DNA from 3 places in the Paenarthrobacter sp. NPDC089714 genome. Region 3 is predicted to be linked to each of the others. Evidence: predicted binding sites of a transcription regulator. Region 3 holds the regulator's gene; each other region holds the start of a gene.
What was found. The regulator Rex, encoded in region 3, represses fermentation and respiration genes when NADH is low (regulators of the CRP and FNR family bind a similar motif). The targets are predictions, from matches to a motif close to CTTGTGAANNNNTTCACAAG.

Region 1 (7,157 bases), on a different contig from region 3:
GGGTGACGTTGCCCTTCGAGCGTAGGACAAAACACCGACAACGAAGCCGCTGTCCACAGTGTGCAGGGAGAGTCACACGGTGGATCGAGGATAGCTGGCCTATTGCTCGCGCATCACCCGCTGCAGGTCCTCGGCTGCCACTGCCAGGAGTCCCCGCAATTGCTCAACGCGCTCGTCCGTGACATCGCCGGCAGCATTGGCCGCGACGGCCTGGTCCAGCAGTTTCTGTGCCTGCTTGTGGTTGGCCTTGGCCACGTCCAAGGCGTGTTCAAGCGTGGTTTCGTGCTCCAACGTAGATTCATTTTCCATGACCCCATTGTGAGCAGGTTTCCCGGCTGATTCCAGTAACCCAGCCGGGAAACCCAGGTAACACTTTGGCTTAGGCGTTGGCTGCCTCAAGCACCGCGATGGGGGCCACGATGTCGCGGGCGGGGAACGACGGCGGGTTGACGCCGGCCATCTCCTCCATCACGCGGACAACCTGGCAGGAGTAGCCGAACTCGTTGTCGTACCAGACGTAGACAACCAGGTTCTTGTCGTTGGAAATCGTAGCGAGCCCGTCCACGATGCCGGCCCGGCGGGACCCTACGAAGTCAGTGGAAACAACGTCCGGCGAATCGATGTAATCGATCTGCTTGCGCAGCTGCGAGTGCAGGGACATCTCGCGGAGGTAGTCGTTCACTTCATCGCGCGTGGTGCCGTTGGCGAGGTTGAGGTTGAGGATGGCCATGGACACATCCGGCGTGGGAACGCGGATGGCGTTGCCGGTGAGCTTCCCCTGCAACTCCGGGAGGGCCTTGGCTACGGCCTTGGCGGCGCCCGTTTCCGTGATCACCATGTTCAGGGCAGCGGAGCGTCCCCGGCGGTCGCCCTTGTGGAAGTTGTCGATCAGGTTCTGGTCGTTCGTGAACGAGTGCACGGTCTCCACGTGCCCGTGGATAATCCCGAACTTGTCGTTCAGGGCCTTCAGCACGGGGGTGATGGCGTTGGTGGTGCAGGAGGCTGCGGTGACGATCTTGTCTTCGTCGGTGATGTCGGCCTGGTTGATGCCGTGCACGATGTTCTTGAGGTCGCCCTTGCCGGGGGCGGTCAGCAGGACGCGGGCAACACCCTTGCTCTGCAAGTGCTGGGAGAGGCCATCTGCGTCGCGCCAGCGGCCGGTGTTGTCCACCACCAGTGCGTCCTTGATGCCGAAGGCGGTGTAGTCCACCGTGGCGGGGTTGTCGGAGTAGATCACCTGGATCTGGACGCCGTTGGCCGTGATGGTGTTGGCTTCCTCGTCCACCCGGATGGTGCCTTCGAAGGAACCGTGGACGGAGTCGCGGCGCAGCAGGCTGGCGCGCTTGACGAGGTCGTTCTCGGCGCCCTTGCGCACAACGATCGCACGGAGGCGCAGCCCGTGTCCGCCGCCTGCCTTTTCGATCAGGAGGCGGGCGAGCAGACGTCCGATGCGGCCAAAGCCATAGAGGACGACGTCGGTGCTGGTGCGGTCGTCCGCGCCGCGCTTGCCCACAACGTCAGCCAACTCCGCGCGAAGGAACTCATCCAGGGAGACAGCGCCGTTTTCTGCACGGTACTTTTCGGTCAGCCGGGCGATGTCGATCGCGGCAGCGCCGAGCTCCAGCTCAGCCAAGGCATTCAGCAGGGGCGCGGTCTCTTCGAGCAGCAGCTCTGTATTGCTCATCCGGCGGGCGAAGCGGTGGGCCTTCAGGATGTTCATGGTGGACTTGTTGATCAGGCTCCGGCCGTGGATGCTGGTGACCACGTTGTTTTCCCGGTACAGCCGGCCGATCACCGGAATCATGGCCTCGGCGAGGGCCTCCCGGCCCATCCACTTATCAAGACAAGAATCTGACGTCTGGCTCACAGAACTACCTTCCTTGGGTCAACCACATACGTCTTCGTATGCAGATGGCGTCGGCCGCCCGGAGTAGTCCTGCGGCACATGCGCTGCGGGCTTCGGTCCACCCACGGCGCCTTGAACGAGAGCAAAGAAAATCCGCCGGCTGCGAACGCAGACCCGGCGGCAGAACTTCTACGTTCAGTAACCATTCTAGGGCTGGATCCCGGCGCAGTGGCCGCCCGGATGCGTGAAATCACTCACACGGGTGTCCCGTAGACTCCCGGGTGTGACTCATCCAGTGCGGCGCGAGCTGCTCCGCCAAGCGCTCCTGGCCCGGAAGGGCGGCCGGATCGGCACAGGCGGCCGGGGTGCCGTGGCCCTGCGCTTCGACGACGGCGCACGCGACTTCAGGGACAAAGTGCTGCCGCTCCTGGTTGAGCGCAACCTGCCGTTCACGCGGGTCACCACCACCCAACGGATCGGAAGCGTACGCACCGAAAGCGATACCTGGCAAAACATCCAGCACTACTGCCTGCAGCACGGCGGCGAGGTGTGGAACCATGGCGCCACCCACAGGGACGCGTCCGGGGACGACGCCTTGCACCAGGAAATCGTGGGGGCACTGCAGGATCTCGGCCGCTTCCTGCCCCGCATTCCGATCGACTGCTTCGCTCCCCCGGGCGGTGCCAGCATCCGCTATGACGGCCATATGCCATCCAGGACGGTGGCAGCCTGGGCTGGAACAGCTGCTGGCAGGCTGATCCACGACTTCCACGCCTTGGCCTCCGGGTATCTCCCGGACAGTTATTACCGTCCCCTGGATGGCGTGCTGCGGGATGGGCAGAACCATTACAGCCTGGACCTCTACACGGAGCCAGGACGGGCAACGGCTTTGGTGGACCGGGCCCGGGAGTGGAGGGCCGGCATCGTCATGATGTGGCACGCCAACAACCTGGGCGTCAAAGACCGGCAGTCCATGGAGGCGTTCACCGCCATACTGGACTATCTCGTGGAACAAAGGGACCAGGGTTCGCTGTTGGTTTTGACGGCATCGGGGCTGGGCGCGGCCGACGCTTCAAGCACCCATCGCGACAACATCCTGGTCACAGATTCGGGTAACCCTTTCGCGGAAGCCATCCCCTATCCGCAGTACCGGCAGAACATTCCCGGCTCCACACGTGAGCTGACGGCTACGGTCTCCGCGCCCGCAGGTACAGCCGTAGCATCAGTGATCGGTGAGTCGACACGCCACCACGTGGTCCCTGTTGGGGGCACCTTGCACCTGCGCCACTTGGCCACCGTCCCCCTTGATGTGAAGTCCTTGGAGGTCACCATCAATGCTGGCAGTCGCGACGTCAGGCTCGTCGCGGTCTAGGCAACGCTGCGTCTGAGGGCACAAAAAGCTCCCGGTACGCTGCCAAGGTGAACAAACTCTCAGTACTGGCTGACCACAGCGATGGGTCCGGGAACAGCATCGAGTGTTCCCGGGCCATTGAAACCGGCATCGCGGTGACCTTTCGAGGCAGGAACAACCGCATCATCGTCGCGGATGGCGCCCGTATTGCCAAGCTGCAGGCCGTTTTCGACTGCGACAACGGCACGCTCGTCATCGGTCCCAGCAACAAGTCGCCGTTCAGCATGAACGTCCGAGTCGGCCAGGATTCAACGGTACGCACAGGCGCAGACTTCACCACAACCAGCGTCGCCGTGGTCAGCGCAGTGGAGGGAGCCGCCGTCATGTTCGGTGACGACGTCATGATCGCCAGCAGCACCCAATTCCGGACCGACGATGGGCATCCCATCTTCGACGTCGCCACGGGCCGTCGCGTCAACCCCGCCAGGGACGTTGTCATTGGCAACCACGTGTGGTTTGGGGCCCAGGCTGTGGCCCTGGGCGGCGCACGCGTGGGCGACGGTTCAGTGATTGGGTTCCGCAGCATCGTGACCGGAACCATCCCCAACAACGTCATCGCCGTGGGGTCACCCGCCCGCGTGGTCCGGCGCGACGTGGCATGGGAAAGGCCGCACCTTTCCTTCACCAGTCCCCCGTACAAGCCGGATGCCGCATCCGTGGCCAAGAGCGAGGAGTACTGGAACCTGACCGCGGAGGACGTCCCCATCTTCGAAGAACTCAGCGGCTGGCACGACCACCACTGACAGGGGGTATGTGGATGGGTTGACCGATACGCCGGGTTCTGTCATCCCGAGCCGTTACCGGCAAGGGAGTGGCGGCCATCCATCTACGAACGCCGTTGCCGACGCCCTCCAGCAGCCTACCCGGACACTCGGGCGGGCAGCCCTCGAACGTGTCCTGTCTGGCCTTGCTCCGGGTGGGGTTTACCTAGCCTCCCCGGTCACCCAGGGAGCTGGTGGTCTCTTACACCGCCGTTTCACCCTTACCTGCCAACCAACCGGTGCAGGCACCGATCGGCGCAGGCGGTCTGTTTTCTGTGGCACTTGCCTGCGGGTTACCCCGAGTGGGCGTTACCCACCACCCTGCCCTGTGGAGCCCGGACGTTCCTCGAGCCACTTTCGTGGCGCGCGGCCGCCTGGTCAACCCATCCGCCGTACAGTCTACCGGCGTCGGGAGCCACGCCCGGACACCGGTAATATCGACTGGTGCTGATTCTCCTGCCGCCTTCCGAAGGCAAGACACCCGCTGCCAAAGGACCCTCCATCGACTGGGAGGCGCTGAGCTTCCCGGACTTGAACACCTCCCGGGCCAGGGTCCTGGAGGCGCTGGGGACCGTCAGCGCGCATGAAGACGCCCTCGCGTTACTCGGCGTCGGCGCCTCGCTGCGTGACGACGTCGAACGCAACACCAGGCTGCACTCGGAACCGGCCGCCCCAGCCCACCAGGTCTACTCCGGCGTCCTGTACGACGCCCTCGGGTACAACAGCCTGACCCCCACGCAGCGCCGCAAGGCTGCCGAATCAATCCTGGTGATTTCCGCCCTGTGGGGCGCCATCGGCTTTGGCGACCATGTGCCCGCCTACCGGCTGTCCATGGGAACCGCACTGCCCGACGTCGGACGCCTCGCCTCGTACTGGAAGCCGCAGCTGGCCGCCGCCCTCGCCAAGCGCTCCGAAGGCGAGCTGCTGGTTGACTGCCGGTCCAGTACCTATGCGGCCGCTTGGACACCGCCGGCAGATCAAACGGTGACCGTCAATGTGTTCACTGAAACCAAGGGCAAGCGCACGGTGGTGAGCCACTTCGCCAAGCACACCCGCGGTGAATTGGCCCGGCACCTGCTGACCAGGCGCGGAAAAGCTCCCGCCACCCCCGCCCAACTCCTGAAGGCAGCCAGCGAGGTGTGGACCAGCGAACTTGTTGAGGGCACGGCCCGCAAGACGCATGCCCTCAACATCATCCTGGCGGGCTAGTTCCACTCCGCCGAGCGGACCAGGATGCAGCCGGAATCGGGGCAGAACACGATGTCGTCCTCGGCCGCGGCCTTGACTTCGGCGAGGTCGCCGGGGCTGAGCGTCATCCCCGAGCCTTCAGACTTTCCATGGAAAAGGCGGGCAGCACCCACGCCGCGCTTGGCAATGGTCTTCTCATAAATGGCCACCATGCCCTGGTCCAAGGCCTCCGCGAAGGCAGCCCGTTCGCCACGGACGACTGCTTCCTCCGACGCGATGCGGGCAATCTCCTGGTCCAGTTCGGCCCGGATGCTCCCAAAGGAACCCTGGATGTCATCCACGATCGCCTGCTGGGCAGCTTGGCGTTCGCGGAGCCCGTCGAGGCGCTCAAGAATCTCCAACTCCACATCTTCCAGGTCCGACCGGCGCTTGTTCAGGGAAGCGATGTCGTTCTGCAGCGCCACCAGGTCCTTGGACAGTCCGGTGCCGCTGTTGAGCCGGGCTTCGTCGCGCTCGATGCGGCTGACCACCTGCTCCACATCCGCTTCCGAACGCCGCAACTCCGCCTCGGAATCGTGGACGGCGAGCTTCGCCGCACCGAGTTCGCCGTTCGCCACATTCAGGGCGTCCTGCAGGTCGGTGATGCGGGGATCGTTTTCCAGTACCTTCCGCTGGCCCGCCAGCGACTTCAGCTTGGCATCAAGGCCCTGCAGTTCAAGCAATTTGAGTTGTTCTGCCGGTGCTGCCTTCGCCACGCTTACCTCCACCTGTCTGTTGCCGGCACCGCTGGTCAGTGCCGGCCGCTGTCTTGTTGATGCTAGTCCCCGCCGGGAGTCAGGATGAAGTCCCAGGGATCGCTGTTGGCGCTGCTGACCCGGATCTCCACATCGTGTCCTTGATCCTTAAGTACGTTCGACAACGCTTCGGCGGCCACCGGCAGCCACAGCCATTCGCTGGCAAAGTGCGAAACGTCAATAAGGTATGGCCGGTCGTTCACAGCCGCCTCGCGGGCTTCCGAGGCCGGGTGGTGCCGCATGTCGGCAGTCACGTAAACGTCGGCCTGGTTGGCCCGAACGGCATCGAACAGGCAGTCACCGGCGCCGCCGCACACCGCAACGCGCCGCACCAATCCGTCCTTGTCACCCGCCACGCGCACGCCCCCTGCAACGGCCGGCAGCACGCCGAAGACCCGGGCGGCAAAATCTCCGAGGGTCATGAGTTCGGGCAGATCGCCAACCCTGCCGATGCCTTCCTCGGGCAGGCCGTTAGCGGCCGTGGTCAGCGGGCTGACGTTGTCCAGGCCGAAGGCATGCGCCAGCACATCGGAGACTCCCCCGACGGCTGAGTCACCATTGGTATGGACCGTCAGCAACCCGGTTCCGGCCTCGATCAGGCGATGGACGGCCAGGCCCTTGGCAGTGGTGGCGGCTACCGAGTTCACGCCCCTGAGCAGCAAGGGATGGTGGGTAATCAGGAGTTCGGCACCCCACTCAATGGCCTCGTCGATCACTTCAAGCGTCGGATCCACAGCGAAGAGGACCTTGGTTACCGGGGAGTCAGGCCGCCCTACAACCAAGCCAACCTCATCCCAGTCTTCGGCCAGGGACTCCGGCCAGAGTTCCTCCACTGCCAGGAGCACCTGGCCCAGTGTCGGTTCACCGTTGTCTTCAACTGTTCCGGCGTCGTCGCTGGAGTCCGCATCGGAATGGGCGGTGTCTACTGCTTCCATACTCTTATTCTTACCTACCGCAACGGATCGGTCAGGGTGTGACCTGCCGCCAACCCCAGCATCCTGTCGATCTCCGTCACCGTCCCGTAAGGTATTGCGGGAATGATCAGTCCGTCCGATCCATTGAAGAGACCATGAAAACTTTCGTACTTGGCGGCGGCTGCTTCTGGTGCCTCGATGCCGTCTACCAGAAAACCCGCGGCGTACAGTCTGTCGTTTCCG
Region 2 (7,157 bases), on a different contig from region 3:
GCGCCCAGGCTTGAGAAGCCGCCGAAGGGTACACAGATCAAGGCGCCGGCCGCGAAGAATGCGGCAACGTGAAACCACTGATTGCCAACGCGACGAAGAGCGAATCCCAGGACGGCCCCTACCGCGGTGCCGATGAATGCTGCGGGGATGGCCGCGTAGATGAAGAAGATCAATGCCCAACCCGGAGCCTGCATGGTCAGCAGTAAGCTGAAGACCACATAGGCAACCAGGACACCGACCGCGAGACCCTTGCCGGTCAAAATCACGCGGTCCCGAGAGGCGTACTGTGTTGGACGCGGCTCGGCCAAAGCTATCTCGTCGTCGTTCCAGTCGTTCATGACTTTGCCGCCGCGATCTCGTTGAGGGCGCCCGCCAAGGACGGGTGTTCAAAGGCAAACCCTGCGTCAAGCAACCTGCGGGGCTCCACCCAGCGGCTCTTCAAGACGAGCTCCGTCTCCGTGCGGATCATCACCGCGCCCAGCTCCAACAACCACTTCGGCGTCGGAAGCCCGAACGGCACACCGAGGCTTCGTCGAACCAACCACATCAGTTCGCGGTTCTCCACGGGGTAGGGCGACGCGGCGTTGACGGGACCAGTAAGCTCGGGCCGGTCGTGGATGAACAACACGGCCCAGAACAAGTCCTCCACATGGATCCAACTGAATTTTTGTGTGCCCGGACCCATATGTCCGCCCAAGCCCACGCGAGCCAGGTTCCGGAAGGGTCCCATCACGCCACCGGTCCCACCCAAGACGATGGCGATCCGAAGCGGCACCTTCCGGGTGGCCGGCACGGCAGCCGCGGCCAGTTCGTCCTCCCACGCACGGGCCACGGAAACCGAGAATCCGCTGCCGAGTTCCCCCGCCTCTTCCGTTTGCGGCCGGTCCTCCGCATGCCGGTAGATGGTTCCAGTGCTTGCGTTGATCCATGTCCGCGGAGGTTCGTCGCAGCGGGACAACGCGACCCCCAATGACCGCGTCGTCAGCAGCCTGGATTCCAGGATTTCCCGACGGTTCCGTTCGTTGTAACGGCAATTCACGGTCCGTCCGGCGAGGTTCACCAGCACTTCGGCGCCGTTCAGCACCCTGGCCATGCCGCCGTCGTCGTTCCATTGCGCGTCAGCCGAAGCATCGCGACCAATGGTCCGCACCTGCCATCCCTCCTCAACGAACCGCCGCCGAAAGTAGCTGCCGATGAACCCCGAAGCCCCAGCGAGCACCACCGTCCGTGTCATGAGGCTTCCCTGACGTTGCGGACCAAGCCGAGGACGTCGTCGAACACTTTGCTGACACCCGGAATTTTCGCCAGCGACAGCCCGCGAGCCACCAGCGGTGCCGCGCCGTCAATCAGTTTGCGCGTGCGGCGTTGGTTCTCGGACCGGTCGTACACCCAGAACAATGCGATCCCCATGTGGGCGAGCCACAGCAGTTCCGGGAGGTCGGCGCGCAGCTTCTTCGCGACGGCGGGTGAAGAACCGTCGACGGCGGAGCGGAAGATCGCGAGCGAAGCGTCCCGGGCGGCGGTGGACGCCTCGCCGAACGGATTGACGGGCGACGTCGGCCGGATCGCCGTCGCGATGAAGTCGGAACCGAACTGGTGGTACGGGGTCATGACGTCGATGCCGCTGTGGAGGACTGCTTTGAGGCGCCCGGCCAAATCATGGACGCCTTCGAGGGCTTTCGCCGCTGCGACGGCGTGCTCGTTCTGGACTTGGAGGTACAGCTCCTGAACCAGCTCATCTTTGGAGGAGAAGTAGTAGTAGGCGTTGCCCACCGAGACGCCGGCTTCCTGGGCGATAGCTCGCATGGTGGTCTTCTCGAAGCCGATTTCGCGGAACATCTTCAGTGCGACGTCGGCTACGAGTTGTCTGGTTTGCTCGCTTTTGGCGGCCATGGTTCCTCCGAGCAGGTTTTGAACGTGTTCAAGAATGAGTATGCCACGACTTCTGAACGTGTTCAAAAAGGAGGTGAGAGAGGGGTGGGCGGGAACGGTGGTGGGGTGAGAGAGGGTTGGGTGGTTGGGGTGGTGAGAGAGGGTTGGGGAGGTGGGGTGGTTTGGTGAGAGAGGGTTGGGGAGGTGGGAGAATGTAGCTGGTGACGGGCCGGATGCCCCACCAAACACAGTGCTAATACAGCGGGGCGGCCTCGAAACGAGCGCCTGCGCGAACCACTACGAACGGATGACCCATGCCCTCGCCCTCAGGCTCCAGCACGTTGAGCAAACCAGCTCCCCGCTTTGCCTCTATCGGATCCCCTTATTTCGGCATCATGCTGGCGGTCATGGCCGTGGTGCTGATCCTGTCCAACATTGGCGCCTCCAAGGGTGTGGTGCTCGGCCCGATCATCACCGACGGCGGGTTCTTCCTGTTCCCGCTGGCCTACATCCTGGGCGACGTGATGAGTGAGGTCTACGGGTTCAAGGTTGCCCGCAAAGCCATCATCACGTCCTTTGCGCTGAGTGTGTTCGCGTCCCTCTGCTACTGGGTGATCATCATCCTTCCCGGCTTCGACGACGAGTACGGAACCGCCAAGCAAGCAGCCATCGAGGGCGCACTTGGCCCGGTTCCGCAGATCGTCCTGGCTTCGCTGCTCGCCTTCCTCGCCGGCCAGACCATCAACTCCTGGATCCTCGTGAAGATGAAGGAACGCACCGGAGAAAAGACCCTCTGGGCCCGGCTCATGGGTTCCTCTGTGGTGGGCGAATTCGTGGACACGCTGATCTTCTGCAGCATCGCTGCCTCGGTGATCGGCATCTCGGATGCAGGCTCGTTCGTCAACTACGTCCTGGTGGGCTTCGTCTACAAGACCGCCGTCGAGTTCATCTTCGTGCCCATCACGGTGTTGGTGGTGGGTTGGATCAAGAAGCGCGAGCCGAGCTACGGAGTAGTCGCAGCGTAAGCCCACGCCGGGTTCGCTGGAACGGTGCCCAGTCGCTGGAGGTTTCCCAGCCTCCAAGCACGTTTCCGGCGAACCCGGCGCCCACCAAAGGCTACGAGTAGTACTGCCCCAACGTCTCGGCCTTGAACTCGAAGAAATCCCCGGACTCGATGGCGAGACGCGCATCGTCCACCATCTTCACCACGAAGCGCTCGTTGTGGATGGAGATGAGCGTCGCCGAAACCATTTCCTTGGCCTTGAACAAGTGGTGGATGTAGGCGCGCGAGTAGTTCAGGCACGCGTAGCAGTCGCAGCCTTCCTGCAGCGGCCCGAAGTCCTTCTTGTACTTCGCCCCGGACAGGTTGAACCGGCCGTACGGGGTGTAGAAGGCGGAGTTCCGGGCCACGCGGGTGGGGGAGACGCAGTCGAAGGTGTCGGCACCATTCTCAATGGCCGTGAAAATGTCGTCGGGCTCGGAGATCCCCAGCAGGTGCCGGGGCTTGTCCTCGGGAAGTTCCTCGTTGCACCAGCGCACGATGGTCCCCAAGTTCTCCTTCTCCAACGCCCCGCCAATTCCGAAGCCGTCGAAGGGCATGGCGCCGAGGTCGCGGCAGGCCTTGCGCCGCAGGTCCTCGTACTGGGCACCTTGGATCACGCCGAACAACGCCTGGTAGGGCTTGCCCACCCGGGAGGCCGTCAAGGAGAAGTGCTCGTCCAGGCAACGCAGAGCCCACAAGCGCGTACGTTCCAGCGATTCTTCCTGGTACGCCCGCGAGTTCTGCAGCGTGGTCAGCTCGTCGAAGGCAAACATGATGTCCGCGCCGATCTGGTGCTGGACCTGCATGGAGATCTCGGGGGAGAACCGGTGCTTGTCGCCGTTGAGGTGGGACTTGAACCAGACGCCGTCGTCATCGATGTGCGCCAGGCGTTCCTTGCCTGGTGCCACGGCGTCGTCGGGCCCGGAAGTATCCACATTCTTCATGTCGATGACTTTCTTGAACCCCGAGCCAAGGCTCATCACCTGGAATCCACCGGAGTCGGTGAAGGTAGGCCCGGACCAGTTCATGAACGCACCGAGGCCTCCCGCGGCGTCGAGGATTTCCGGTCCGGGCTGCAGGTACAGGTGATACGCGTTCGCCAAGACCGCTTGCGCGCCGAGGTCCGCGATCGACTCGGGCAGTACGGCTTTAACGGTGGCTTTGGTTCCGACGGCGATGAACGCGGGCGTCTGGATGGTTCCGTGCGGCGTGCTGATGGTTCCGGTCCTGCCAAGGAATTCGCCGCCGTTGGCGTCCACCAAAGCGTCCGACGGCGACGACGTTTCAGTCAGTCGCTGGCCCACCGAGAAGGAGAAACCGGACGCAGGATCGGAAACGGCAGAGGGAACGGATGAGGGCGAAGACGCGGAAGCTGGCACGCTACCAAGTGTGCCAGCTTTACCGCGGGTAACTTACCCGGCAGACCCGGGAGTGCCCGGCAGCAACCATCAGGACCCGGAGCCTGAGTCCTTCCACTTGTCCCACGAGGACCGGATGTCCGCCAAAGTGTGGGCCCCCAAATCGTAAGTGGAGGCAATCACCATGGCGCCGCCGTCGGGCCTTTTCTCCGGAATCGCGAGCTGTTCGGCGACGATCAGCAGCCCATCGCCGTGTTCGGCGTAGCTGTGCACGGTGACGCCAACCTGGTGGCGGCTCTTGAACCAGACCTTCCCGGAAATCGACTCGCCGGTGGTCAGTGTGAGTGAGTATTCGTCGCCGACCGGCGGAAGATCGCCCAACCCCAATTTCTCAATGGCCGACCCGCCACCGGAGACCGAGACAAAGTGCGTCCGGCGCTTGCCGTGCGGGTGGCGTTCCAGGGTGAAGCGGAGCTGGTTCAGGAAAGTGAGCCAGCCTTGGGTGATGTCCTCGTCCCATTCGGCCCACTCAGAGTCGTGGTCCAGCGCGGCGCGCGTGACCTTGACTTCGGTGCCGCCGGAGACGGGATGGAGCTCGAATTCATCGCCGCCGCGAACGGTCAGGCTGGTGTGGTCCGGTCCTTCCACGACGCTCGGATCAAAGTAGATTTGTTTGATTTCGTCGGTCAGCTCGTCGGTTTCCCAGCCGTGCCATTGGGCCACCAGCGACGGTTCGCGCAGCATCGTCCAAACTTGCTGCGCGTCAGCATTAATCACAACGCTCAGATTGTTCGTCATGGCCCTGAATTTACCGCCGTTTGGGTGCCCATAACAGGCCTTGCACTTCCGCAGGTAGAGGACTAGGCGCGCACCGCTTCGAGTTCGTTCGCGATCCGTCGCCCGAGTTCGTCTTCGGCGATGGTCTTGGAGCCGCCATGTGCCCGGAGGAACATCAACGCTTCGAGCCGCAGGAACCGCCACTCACGCTCGGCGTCGCGGTTCCCGTTGTCCATGGCACGGAAAATTTCCTTGTCGTAGAGGTTGGGCTCGTTCAGGGAACGCTGGCGGACCCGGGCGTTGACGAGTGCCTTGAACGGGTCCTCTTCCTGGGACTCGGAGGCGCGGAGCAGTTTCTCGTAGACGGCGGCCCGCTCCGACTGGCCGGCTTCGCGGCAAATGAAGCTGGACAACGCGAGGGCCCGTTCGATCGATGCCCAGCGGTCCAGGTTCCCGTCGAACGGAAGCACGTTCAGCAGGTCCGCGACTTCAAGGGAATGGTCGGGGTCGCGCAGCACGATGCAGAGGTCGAAGGCGAGATCGCTCAGGTCGCGGAGGCAGCTGCCGGACTTGGTGTTGATGCCCTTGGCCAGCCGCTCGGCCAGCACCTGCACGCCGTTCTTGCCCTTGTGGTCGGCCACCGCGGCGCGCACTACGGCCTCCGGCGTTCCATCCGGTTCGGGAATCAGGGCGAGGTCTTCGGCGCTGGGGCCGGTGAAGGCGGGAGGGTCCGCCGGGCGGGGAGGTACGACGACGGCGGGTTCCGCGGGAGCCTCAACGTCGCCTTCCGCGGTGGTGCTGGAGTCCGGCTCGCTGCCCGTACTGGCGTCGCCACCCAAGCCGCGCGGAACTCCGTCTCCTACAGGAACACTGGACCCGACAGCGATCCGCACCGTGCCGGCGTCGTACGTGGTGACCAGCAGCAGCGCGGCAACGCCGTAATCGTCGTTCTGGACCTCAACGGAGGCGATTTCCTCGGCCGGACCATCCCCGGGAAGGTACACGAAATCCCCGGCTTGCAGGTCCCCAGCCTGCTTTTCGCGGTATTGCTGTGAGGCTGGGCTGTGAGTCATCGGAAGTCCTTTGGTTCTCGTGCGGTCCGCCGTCCAGTCTACAAAAGCGGACCGCCAATAACCTGAGGACCCGCTAGGCGACGATGCCGGAGAACGCCAAAGCCTGGCGGACCAGGTTCCCGCGGCCGCCTTCGAATTCCTGCTGGACGCCGTCGCTGAGGACTTCCTGCGGGGTCATCCAGGTGAGTTCCAGCGCGTCCTGGCGTGGTTCGCATTCGCCGGTGACCGGAATGATGAACACCAGCGACACCGCGTGCTGGCGGTCGTCCGTGAAGCCGGTCTGGGAGGGCGCGGGGAAGTATTCGGCAACCGTAAACGGCACCGGGCTGATGGGCAGTTGCGGGAAAGCCAGGGGGCCGAGGTCCTTTTCCATGTGCCGCAAAAGGGCTGCCCGGATGGTTTCGCGGTAGAGGACCCGGCCGGAGACGAGGTAGCGCACCATGTTGCCGTCGGCGTCGCCCTGCAGGAGGGTGCCCACTTCGTTGACGTACCCGAGCGGATCCAAGCGGACGGGGACAGCCTCCACGTAGACCATGGGGAGGCGGCCGCGGGCTTCGAAGAGGTCCTCATCGGAAAGCCAGCCTGGATACGGGTCGGGTGTACGTACGCTCATGGTTAAGTTCTACCCCATCACCAGCCGAAGTTCCGTTGAGGCCTTGCCCGGCGCTGTGGCGTTACGCTCTCGGCGGTATTACAACGCAAGGATTGACTCGAGGGGGTGGCCGGAGGCAAGGCGCGCAAGGATGTCCGGCTCGGCCTCGTCCGATGCCAACGCCTTATCCAGGACTCCCCGGGCCGCTTCGGGTGGAAGCACGATCACCCCGTTGTCATCCCCAAGCACCAGGTCTCCGGGATTGACCTCCACTCCGCCGCAGTGCACCGGGACGTCCACCGCCGAACCCGTACCGTGGAGCCGTTTGGTGGTGAGGCACGTGGTGCCGCGGGCAAAGACGGGCAGCCCGGCCTGCCGCAGTTCCAGGACGTCCGTCGCCACGCCGTCAACTACGACGGCGGCGGCACCTTGGGCGATCGCCG
Region 3 (7,157 bases):
CGCTTCCCTACGCCGAACGCCTCGGCTTGGTTGAGGGTAAATGGCGCAGAAGCCAGTGCTTGCGGAAACGTCGAGGGTTTTTGCATACGGGCATTCTTGCCCAGAAGGCCCCCTGTCTGCAGAAGTTATCCACAGGCCGCCAGGCGTTGGCCTCCCGTGGTGAGAGAGGGTCGGGTGGGAAGGGTGGTTTGGTGAGAGAGGGTCGGGTGGGAAGGGTGGTTTGGTGTGAGAGGGTTGGCTAGCGGGGGCTGCGGAAGCGGCTGAATCCGCGCCACAGGCCGTAGACGGCGCCGCCCACGGTTGCCGCCTTCAGCCCGAGGGTGGCTGCGCGGCGGCCCGAACGGAAGTCGTACACCGGCCAGTTGTGCTCGCGGGCGTGCCGGCGCAGTCGGGCATCCGGGTTGATGACCACGGGGTGGCCAACCAACGTGAGCAAAGGAATGTCGTTGGCGGAGTCGCTGTAAGCCCAGCAATGGTCCAGGTCCAGGCCCTCGCGGTCCGCAACGAACTGGACAGCCACAGCCTTCGCCGGACCGTGCAGGATGTCGCCCACGAGCCTGCCCGTGTAGGTGCCGTTCTCAATCTCGCCGACGGTTCCCAGCGCGCCAGTTAGACCAAGCCGCGTGGAAATGACGGTAGCCACCTCGATGGGAGTGGCTGTGACGAGCCAGACTTTGCGGCCAACCCGCAGGTGCTGTTCGGCCAATGCCTTGGTACCCGGCCAGATCCGCGACTCGATCATCTCGTCATAGACCTCTTCGCCCAGGGCCTTGATGTCGTCGACCGAAATGCCTGCAGCCAAGGTCAGCGCGGAGTCACGGACGGCATGGACGTCTTCCATGTTCTCGCCACGCATCACGAACTTGAACTGCTTCCACGCGAAGCCGGCAGCCTGGGACAGCGTGAAGGCCTTGCGCTCGTACATTTTGCGGGCCACATGGAAGAGGCTGGCGCCCTTCATCAGGGTGTTGTCGACGTCGAAGAAAGCGGCCTCGCCGGTGTGCTGCGGCACCTTGGCATCTGCGAGCACAGCGGCGTCCTTCTCGTCGGGCATGCCTTGAGTCTAGTCAATTGCAGGTGCCTCGCGCTTCGCGCCATGGTCGGACGCCGCATGGGCGCTGCCGCCGCAGCCGGTAACGTTGAGTCATGCCTATTCCCGACGTCGTCCTCCTCACCAAAGCTGACTGCCACCTGTGCACCGCGGCGCGTGCCGCCGTCGAACGCGTCACCTCAGGCCTGGGCGTGCAGTGGAGCGAAACATCGATCGACGGTGACGCGACCCTCCGTGACCGGTATGCCGAGGAGATTCCGGTGCTGTTGGTGGATGGCGTACAGCGCGACTTCTGGACCATCGATGAGCAGCGACTCACCCGTCTTTTGAAGAAAGCGCTGGAGGGCTAAGGGGCGCCGCTCACGGAAGGAAATGGCTTTTTGTTGAGCCCGGTCAGGGGCCATAGAGTGGAACAACAAGCGACGCAATGGAGAATACCGTGACTGCGCTGGAACCGTCACCGGAGGCAACAACCGGGGACAACGAACCTGCCGCCAAGCAGATCCCGCCCGCGGCTGTGGCCCGGATGACCCTCTATTTGCGTGCGCTCAACTCCCTCCTTGCCGAAGGCGTGGAACGCGTTTCTTCGGATGCACTGGCGGAGGCCTCCGGCGTCAGTTCATCGACGCTGCGGAAGGACCTTTCCTATGTCGGTTCGTACGGAACCCGCGGAGTAGGGTATGAGGTCCAGTACTTGAGCCGGCACATCGCCGCTGCCCTCGGACTGACGCACGACTGGAAAGTGGCAATCGTCGGTGCCGGTAACCTGGGCAAGGCGCTGGCCCGGTACGGTGGCTTCGAATCCCGGGGCTTCGACGTGGTGGCCATTTTCGATGCCGACCCCATGGTGATCGGCAACGAGGTTGGCTGGCTCAGGGTCAGCGACTCGGCAGAACTGGAGCGGGTCCTGGAGCGCACGCACACCAACATGGTTGTTCTGGCCCTCCCGGCGACGGTGGCACAGGAAGTATGTGATCGCGTGATCGGGGCCGGAATCCGCAGCATCCTCAGCTTCGCCCCCGTGCTCCTCCAGGTACCTCCGCACGTCAACCTTCGCAAGGTGGACATGGCCACGGAACTCCAGATTCTTGCCTACCACGCACAACGGGCGCAGACACCGGGTCAGGCCGTTTAGCCTTCGCCGGGTCCGCGCCCGCTGGTCAGTTCTGCTTGGGTTCAGCGGCCGTACGGGTTGCCGAACGCCTGCTGCTTGCGGAAGTAAGGTGCCGACGCCGGCAGGTACAGCATGACGATTGCCGCGACTCCCAACAGGATCACCAGCAGCTGCAGGATGCCGTACGTTGCGCCGAACTGGAACAGGCCGGTCAGGCCAAGGACCGAGATGGCGGCGAAGACGGTACCGAGGATTCGGGCCCAGTTCTTGCCCTTGCGGACAGGGAATGCCACCAGCGCATAGAGGCCGAGGGACACGATGGCACCGATCACCGCGCCAACGGTGATGGCGCCCTTCATTCCTTCAAGGGAACCTTCAGGGAACTCGGTGCCCTGGGCTGCTGCCTGCTGGACCATGGAATTGATGAACGCATCAGAACCTGTGGTTGCCAGGAGCAGTGAGCTGATGGCCGAGAGGATACCGGCGGCCACGATCATCCAGAAGGCGATGTTGACCATCTGGGGGACCGTGCTGGGACCCGGTTGCTGGCTGGGCCAGTTGGTGTCCTGGCCGTACTGCGGGACGGCCTGGCCATAGGGCGATCCGGGCTGCTGGCCGTAGGGAGAGGGCTGCTGGCCGTACTGGGGAGCCTGCTGGCCGTACTGCGGCGCGGACTGCTGCCCGTACTGGGGAGCGTTCGGAGCCTGCTGGCCGTATTGCGGCGCGGCCGGCTGGCCGTATTGCGGAGCGTTGGGGTCGGACTGTTGGCCGTATTGCGGCGCCGAAGGCTGGGACCCCTGCTGTTCCGGAGTGGAATCGCCCGGGTTTGACGGCGGGTAGGGAGGGTTGCTCATGGCATTCCTTTGCTTGGTCGACGGCTGATACTGCTGGGGTCAACAAGAACAAAGTGCCCCCACCATGGTTCTGAATCCACCGTACCCCCAGCCTCCCGGTGGTACGGAGGATCACACGCAGGAATTTCCCGTGCGTGGAGAAATCATCACGCAGGCGTACATAGCCGTACTCCTGCATGATGAAGGCCGCGGGCCTCCGTTGGGAGGCCCGCGGCCTTCATCATCGCTGCTGTTAGTGCACGACGGCGGTACCCGGGTTTCGCGTCAGGCGGTGCCCTTGACTGCCTTGAACCAGAGCTGCGAGTTCGGGAGCCACATGAGGACGACGGCAACGGCGCTGACCAGGAACCCGAACCAGTTGCTGCCCAGGCCCGCGCTGGGACCGCCCATGTTGATGGAACCAAAAATGGCCAGAAGCAAAGAGACTGCTGCAAGAACCGTCAGGGCCAGCCGTGCCCACTCTTTGCCTTCCTTCATCTTCATGGCCAGGACAACCTGCGCTGCTGCGACGGCAAGGCTGATGATCAGCAGGATCAGCGCGACAGCTGCCAGCCCCGGTATGAAGGCGAAGGCCGCGATGATGGCGAAGAGTCCGATCAGCCCGAACAGCAGGCCGAGCAGTCCCGAAATCACCCAGATGAAGTAGGACACCTTCAGCTCCGTGGGCAGCCCCTGGACTTTGAAGATGCCTGAGAAGCCGCCTTGGGGGAGGACGTCGTTGAAATTGCGCGGTCCGTCGGTGGGCATTTCGAAGTGGAAACCACCCTGCTGGCCCTGTCCTGGCTGGCCGGGACCCGGCTGCTGGTACTGGGGCGGCTGGTTTTGGGCGGGCTGCTGGTACTGGCCCGGCTGCTGGTACTGGCCCGGCTGCGACGGCGGCTGGTAGCCCTGGGGTGGTTGGTAGCCCTGCGGAGGCTGGTAACCCGCAGGAGGAACATTGCCGGGCTGCTGTGGCTCGGAGCCGGGCTGCTGAGGCTGTGGTGCTTCGTCTGGGTTACTCATGGCATCACTGTAGACCGCGGGTTGAGGGTTGCATAGGAAATTTGGGGCCAACTCGCAGCCAAATACCGGGTGTGTGCCGAACAATGGACGGGTGATTTCCGAGTATGCGAAACGGCGCCCCCGCACACCAAAGATGGGCGGGGGCGCCGTGGGGCCGCTTCCAGCGAAAAGGCTAGGCAGCAGCCGGTGCAATGAAGGCGAGTTCAAGGTTGATGACAACCTTGTCGCTGACCAGGACACCGCCGGCTTCCAGGACGGCGTTCCAGGTAAGGCCGAATTCCTTGCGGCTGATGGTGGTTTCACCGGAGACGCCTGCACGGGTGTTGCCGAACGGGTCCGCGGCCACGCCGTTGAACTCGGTCTCGATGGCAACTTCCTTGGTGACGCCCTTGATGGTGAGATCGCCCACGAGGTCGAAGCCGTCACCGTTGGCCTTCACGTGGCGGGAGACGAACGTGATCTCCGGGAACTTCTCCACGTCGAAGAAGTCCTCGCCCTTGACGTGGCCGTCGCGGTTGACGTCGCCCGAGTCGAAGCTGGCGGTCTGGATGGAAGCGGTCACCTTGGAATCGGTCAGGGCCTCGCCAACTTCCAGCGTGGCTTCGGCTTCCTTGAACTGGCCGCGGACCTTGCTGATGCCCGCGTGGCGCACGGTAAAGGCGATCTCGCTGTGGGAGTTGTCCAGGGTCCAGGTGCCGGTGGAGACGTTGGCGGGAAGAGTCATCATGGTGTTGCTCCTAGGTATAGGGATGGATCGTTGGGCTTACCCGGCTGATCTGATCGAGCTGTTTACTTGAAGCGTCAACCGAGCTTCGTGTCTAGTATAAACATGCATATGCATCCTTTATTCCAACTTCCCGGAACATTTTGGGAAAACTTTGAGTTCTACTAGCGGTAGAAGATTTCAGATCGCCCCGCATCTTTGAGAAACTGGTAAACATGCCCCAAGCAACTGTCCATCTGCTTCGCCATGGCGAGGTCCATAACCCCGATGGCGTCCTGTATGGTCGGCTGCCTGAATTCCACCTCTCCGAGCGCGGCCGGGAGATGGCCCGCATGCTGGCCGAGCACTTTGTGGTGCGCGCAGACCAGGGCGCCAGGATTGTCCATTTAGTGGCGTCGCCGTTGACGCGTGCCCAGGAAACCGCCATGCCCACGTCCGAGGCTCTGGGGCTGCCCATCACCACGGATACGCGGATCATCGAGGCGGAAAACCACTTTGAGGGCCTCCACCCAACGCGGAGCGAGTTCCTGAAGCCCAAGCACTGGTACTACTTCCGCAACCCCCTGCGGCCCTCCTGGGGCGAGCCCTACAAGGAGCAGGCAGCGCGCGTCATCGCCGCTGTGCAGGATGCCCGGCTCAAGGCCATCGAACTCGGCGGCGACGGAGCCGAAGCCATCATGGTCAGCCACCAATTGCCTATCTGGGCCACCCGGCTCTCAGCTGAAGGCCGCCGGCTGGCCCACGATCCGCGAAAGCGTGAGTGCACTTTGGCCTCGCTTACCTCCCTGGTTTTCGACGACGACGGCAAGGTGGCCCGCGTGGACTACAGCGAGCCTGCCGCTGTCCTCCTGCCCGGTGCCGCCAGCACCCCGGGAGCGTGAAAGGGAACCGTGGATAAGAAGAACGTCTCGCGCCGCGGCGCGCTCACTGCCGGTGGGGTCCTCCTTGCAGGGCTCACCATGGGACTCTCGGCCTGCGCCCAGCCGGACTCCCTGGCGGACCAGGCCCGCAAGGGAGACAACAAGAACTATGTTGCAGGCGACGGATCCGTCACCGAGTTCGCAAAGGCGGACCGCAGCGCTCCCGTGGCCCTCAAAGGTACCCTTTTCAACGGAACAACCGTGACCCCGGATGTCCTCAAGGGCAAAGTCACCGTCTTGAACTTCTGGTTCGCTGCCTGCGCCCCCTGCCGTGTGGAAGCTCCGCAGTTGGAAGCCCTCCACCAGGAATTCAAGGACCAGGGCGTGCAGTTCTTCGGCGTCAACCTTCGAGACGAGAAGGCAACCGCCGAAGCTTTCGACAAGACCTTCAACCTGACGTACCCGAGCTTCAATGACAAGGATGGCGCGGTCCTCCTGTCGGTGTCCGGCATTGTTCCTCCGAACGCCGTTCCCACCACGCTTGTCCTCGACAAGGAAGGCAAAGTTGCCTCCCGCGTGCTCGGCGAGATTGAAAAGAGCACCCTCAAGGCCCTCATCACGTCCGCAGTGGCCGAGTAGTACCCATGAACAGTCCCTTTGCCGAGACCATCCTCAACGGATCATTGCTCCTGGCCGTGCCAGTGGCCTTGTTGGCGGGACTCGTTTCCTTCCTCTCTCCGTGCGTCCTCCCGCTGGTGCCCGGTTATCTTGGCTACGTCACCGGGTTGAGCGGGGTTGACCTCCAGAAGCAGCGGCGGGGCCGCATGCTGGTGGGCATTGGACTGTTCGTGCTGGGTTTCTCGGTGATTTTCGTTTTGCTGGGCGGCGCCTTCGGCCAACTGGGCACGCTGCTTACGGGACCGCAGAACGCCTGGATCACGCAGTTGCTGGGCGTCCTGGTGATCATCATGGGCATCGTCTTCATGGGCGGGTTCGCGTGGTTCCAACGCGACGCCAAGATCCACGCCAAACCGCCCGCCGGCCTGTGGGGCGCTCCTCTGCTGGGGCTGACGTTCGGGCTGGGTTGGGCGCCGTGCATTGGGCCGACGTACTCCGCAGTGCAGTTGCTGAGCATGTCCGGGGGATCCTCGGCTGCGAAGGGTGCGCTTTTGGCGTTCGTGTACAGCCTGGGACTGGGGGTGCCCTTCCTGCTGATTGCCCTGGCCGTCCGCCGCGGCATGGGCGTGATGTCCTTCTTCCGTACGCACCGCCTGGCGATCCAGCGGGTAGGCGGCGGCATTTTGATTCTGCTCGGCATCCTGATGGCCACCGGCGTGTGGGGCCACTGGGTGACCGAGTTGCAGTACTGGTTCCAAACCGATGTGAAGTTGCCGATCTGATGAGCGAGTCCGTGAAATCCAAGAAGAACGCCGCCAAAGGCAGTGACACAGGCCTGACCACAGGCAACCCCGGCGAGGACAAGCTGAAAAAGGCCAAGTCCGAGGCCGCACTGCCCACCCTGGGCATCCTGGGCATGCTCCGGTGGGCCTGG

Region 1: a site for Rex is predicted at 2,088-2,107, ahead of ACIPY3_RS06735 (glyceraldehyde-3-phosphate dehydrogenase). Genes of this name have one in related genera too.
Region 2: a site for Rex is predicted at 1,943-1,962, ahead of ACIPY3_RS17240 (queuosine precursor transporter). Genes of this name have one in related genera too.

The regions. Positions count from the first base shown of each region.
Region 1 covers NZ_JBIVGX010000003.1:14,837-21,993, reverse strand. The annotation lists gene ACIPY3_RS06740 (hypothetical protein) at 100-309, opposite strand; gene ACIPY3_RS06735 (glyceraldehyde-3-phosphate dehydrogenase) at 380-1,867, opposite strand; gene ACIPY3_RS06730 (polysaccharide deacetylase family protein) at 2,130-3,218, shown strand; gene ACIPY3_RS06725 (acyltransferase) at 3,266-4,000, shown strand; RNA gene rnpB (RNase P RNA component class A) at 4,012-4,404, opposite strand; gene ACIPY3_RS06715 (YaaA family protein) at 4,463-5,227, shown strand; gene ACIPY3_RS06710 (zinc ribbon domain-containing protein) at 5,224-5,961, opposite strand; gene ACIPY3_RS06705 (Nif3-like dinuclear metal center hexameric protein) at 6,024-6,935, opposite strand; gene msrA (peptide-methionine (S)-S-oxide reductase MsrA) at 7,070-7,157, shown strand, end outside.
Region 2 covers NZ_JBIVGX010000011.1:37,051-44,207, reverse strand. The annotation lists gene ACIPY3_RS17255 (hypothetical protein) at 1-338, opposite strand, end outside; gene ACIPY3_RS17250 (TIGR01777 family oxidoreductase) at 335-1,234, opposite strand; gene ACIPY3_RS17245 (TetR/AcrR family transcriptional regulator) at 1,231-1,893, opposite strand; gene ACIPY3_RS17240 (queuosine precursor transporter) at 2,187-2,897, shown strand; gene tgt (tRNA guanosine(34) transglycosylase Tgt) at 2,989-4,293, opposite strand; gene ACIPY3_RS17230 (SRPBCC domain-containing protein) at 4,363-5,070, opposite strand; gene ACIPY3_RS17225 (DUF6707 family protein) at 5,133-6,122, opposite strand; gene ACIPY3_RS17220 (NUDIX hydrolase family protein) at 6,196-6,735, opposite strand; gene ACIPY3_RS17215 (RraA family protein) at 6,814-7,157, opposite strand, start outside.
Region 3 covers NZ_JBIVGX010000018.1:33,024-40,180, forward strand. The annotation lists gene ACIPY3_RS21070 (endonuclease domain-containing protein) at 1-86, opposite strand, end outside; gene ACIPY3_RS21075 (HAD family hydrolase) at 239-1,054, opposite strand; gene ACIPY3_RS21080 (glutaredoxin family protein) at 1,147-1,401, shown strand; gene ACIPY3_RS21085 (redox-sensing transcriptional repressor Rex) at 1,479-2,186, shown strand; gene ACIPY3_RS21090 (hypothetical protein) at 2,228-3,019, opposite strand; gene ACIPY3_RS21095 (hypothetical protein) at 3,284-4,021, opposite strand; gene ACIPY3_RS21100 (YceI family protein) at 4,194-4,745, opposite strand; gene ACIPY3_RS21105 (histidine phosphatase family protein) at 4,961-5,626, shown strand; gene ACIPY3_RS21110 (TlpA family protein disulfide reductase) at 5,705-6,244, shown strand; gene ACIPY3_RS21115 (cytochrome c biogenesis CcdA family protein) at 6,250-7,005, shown strand; gene ACIPY3_RS21120 (cytochrome c biogenesis protein ResB) at 7,005-7,157, shown strand, end outside.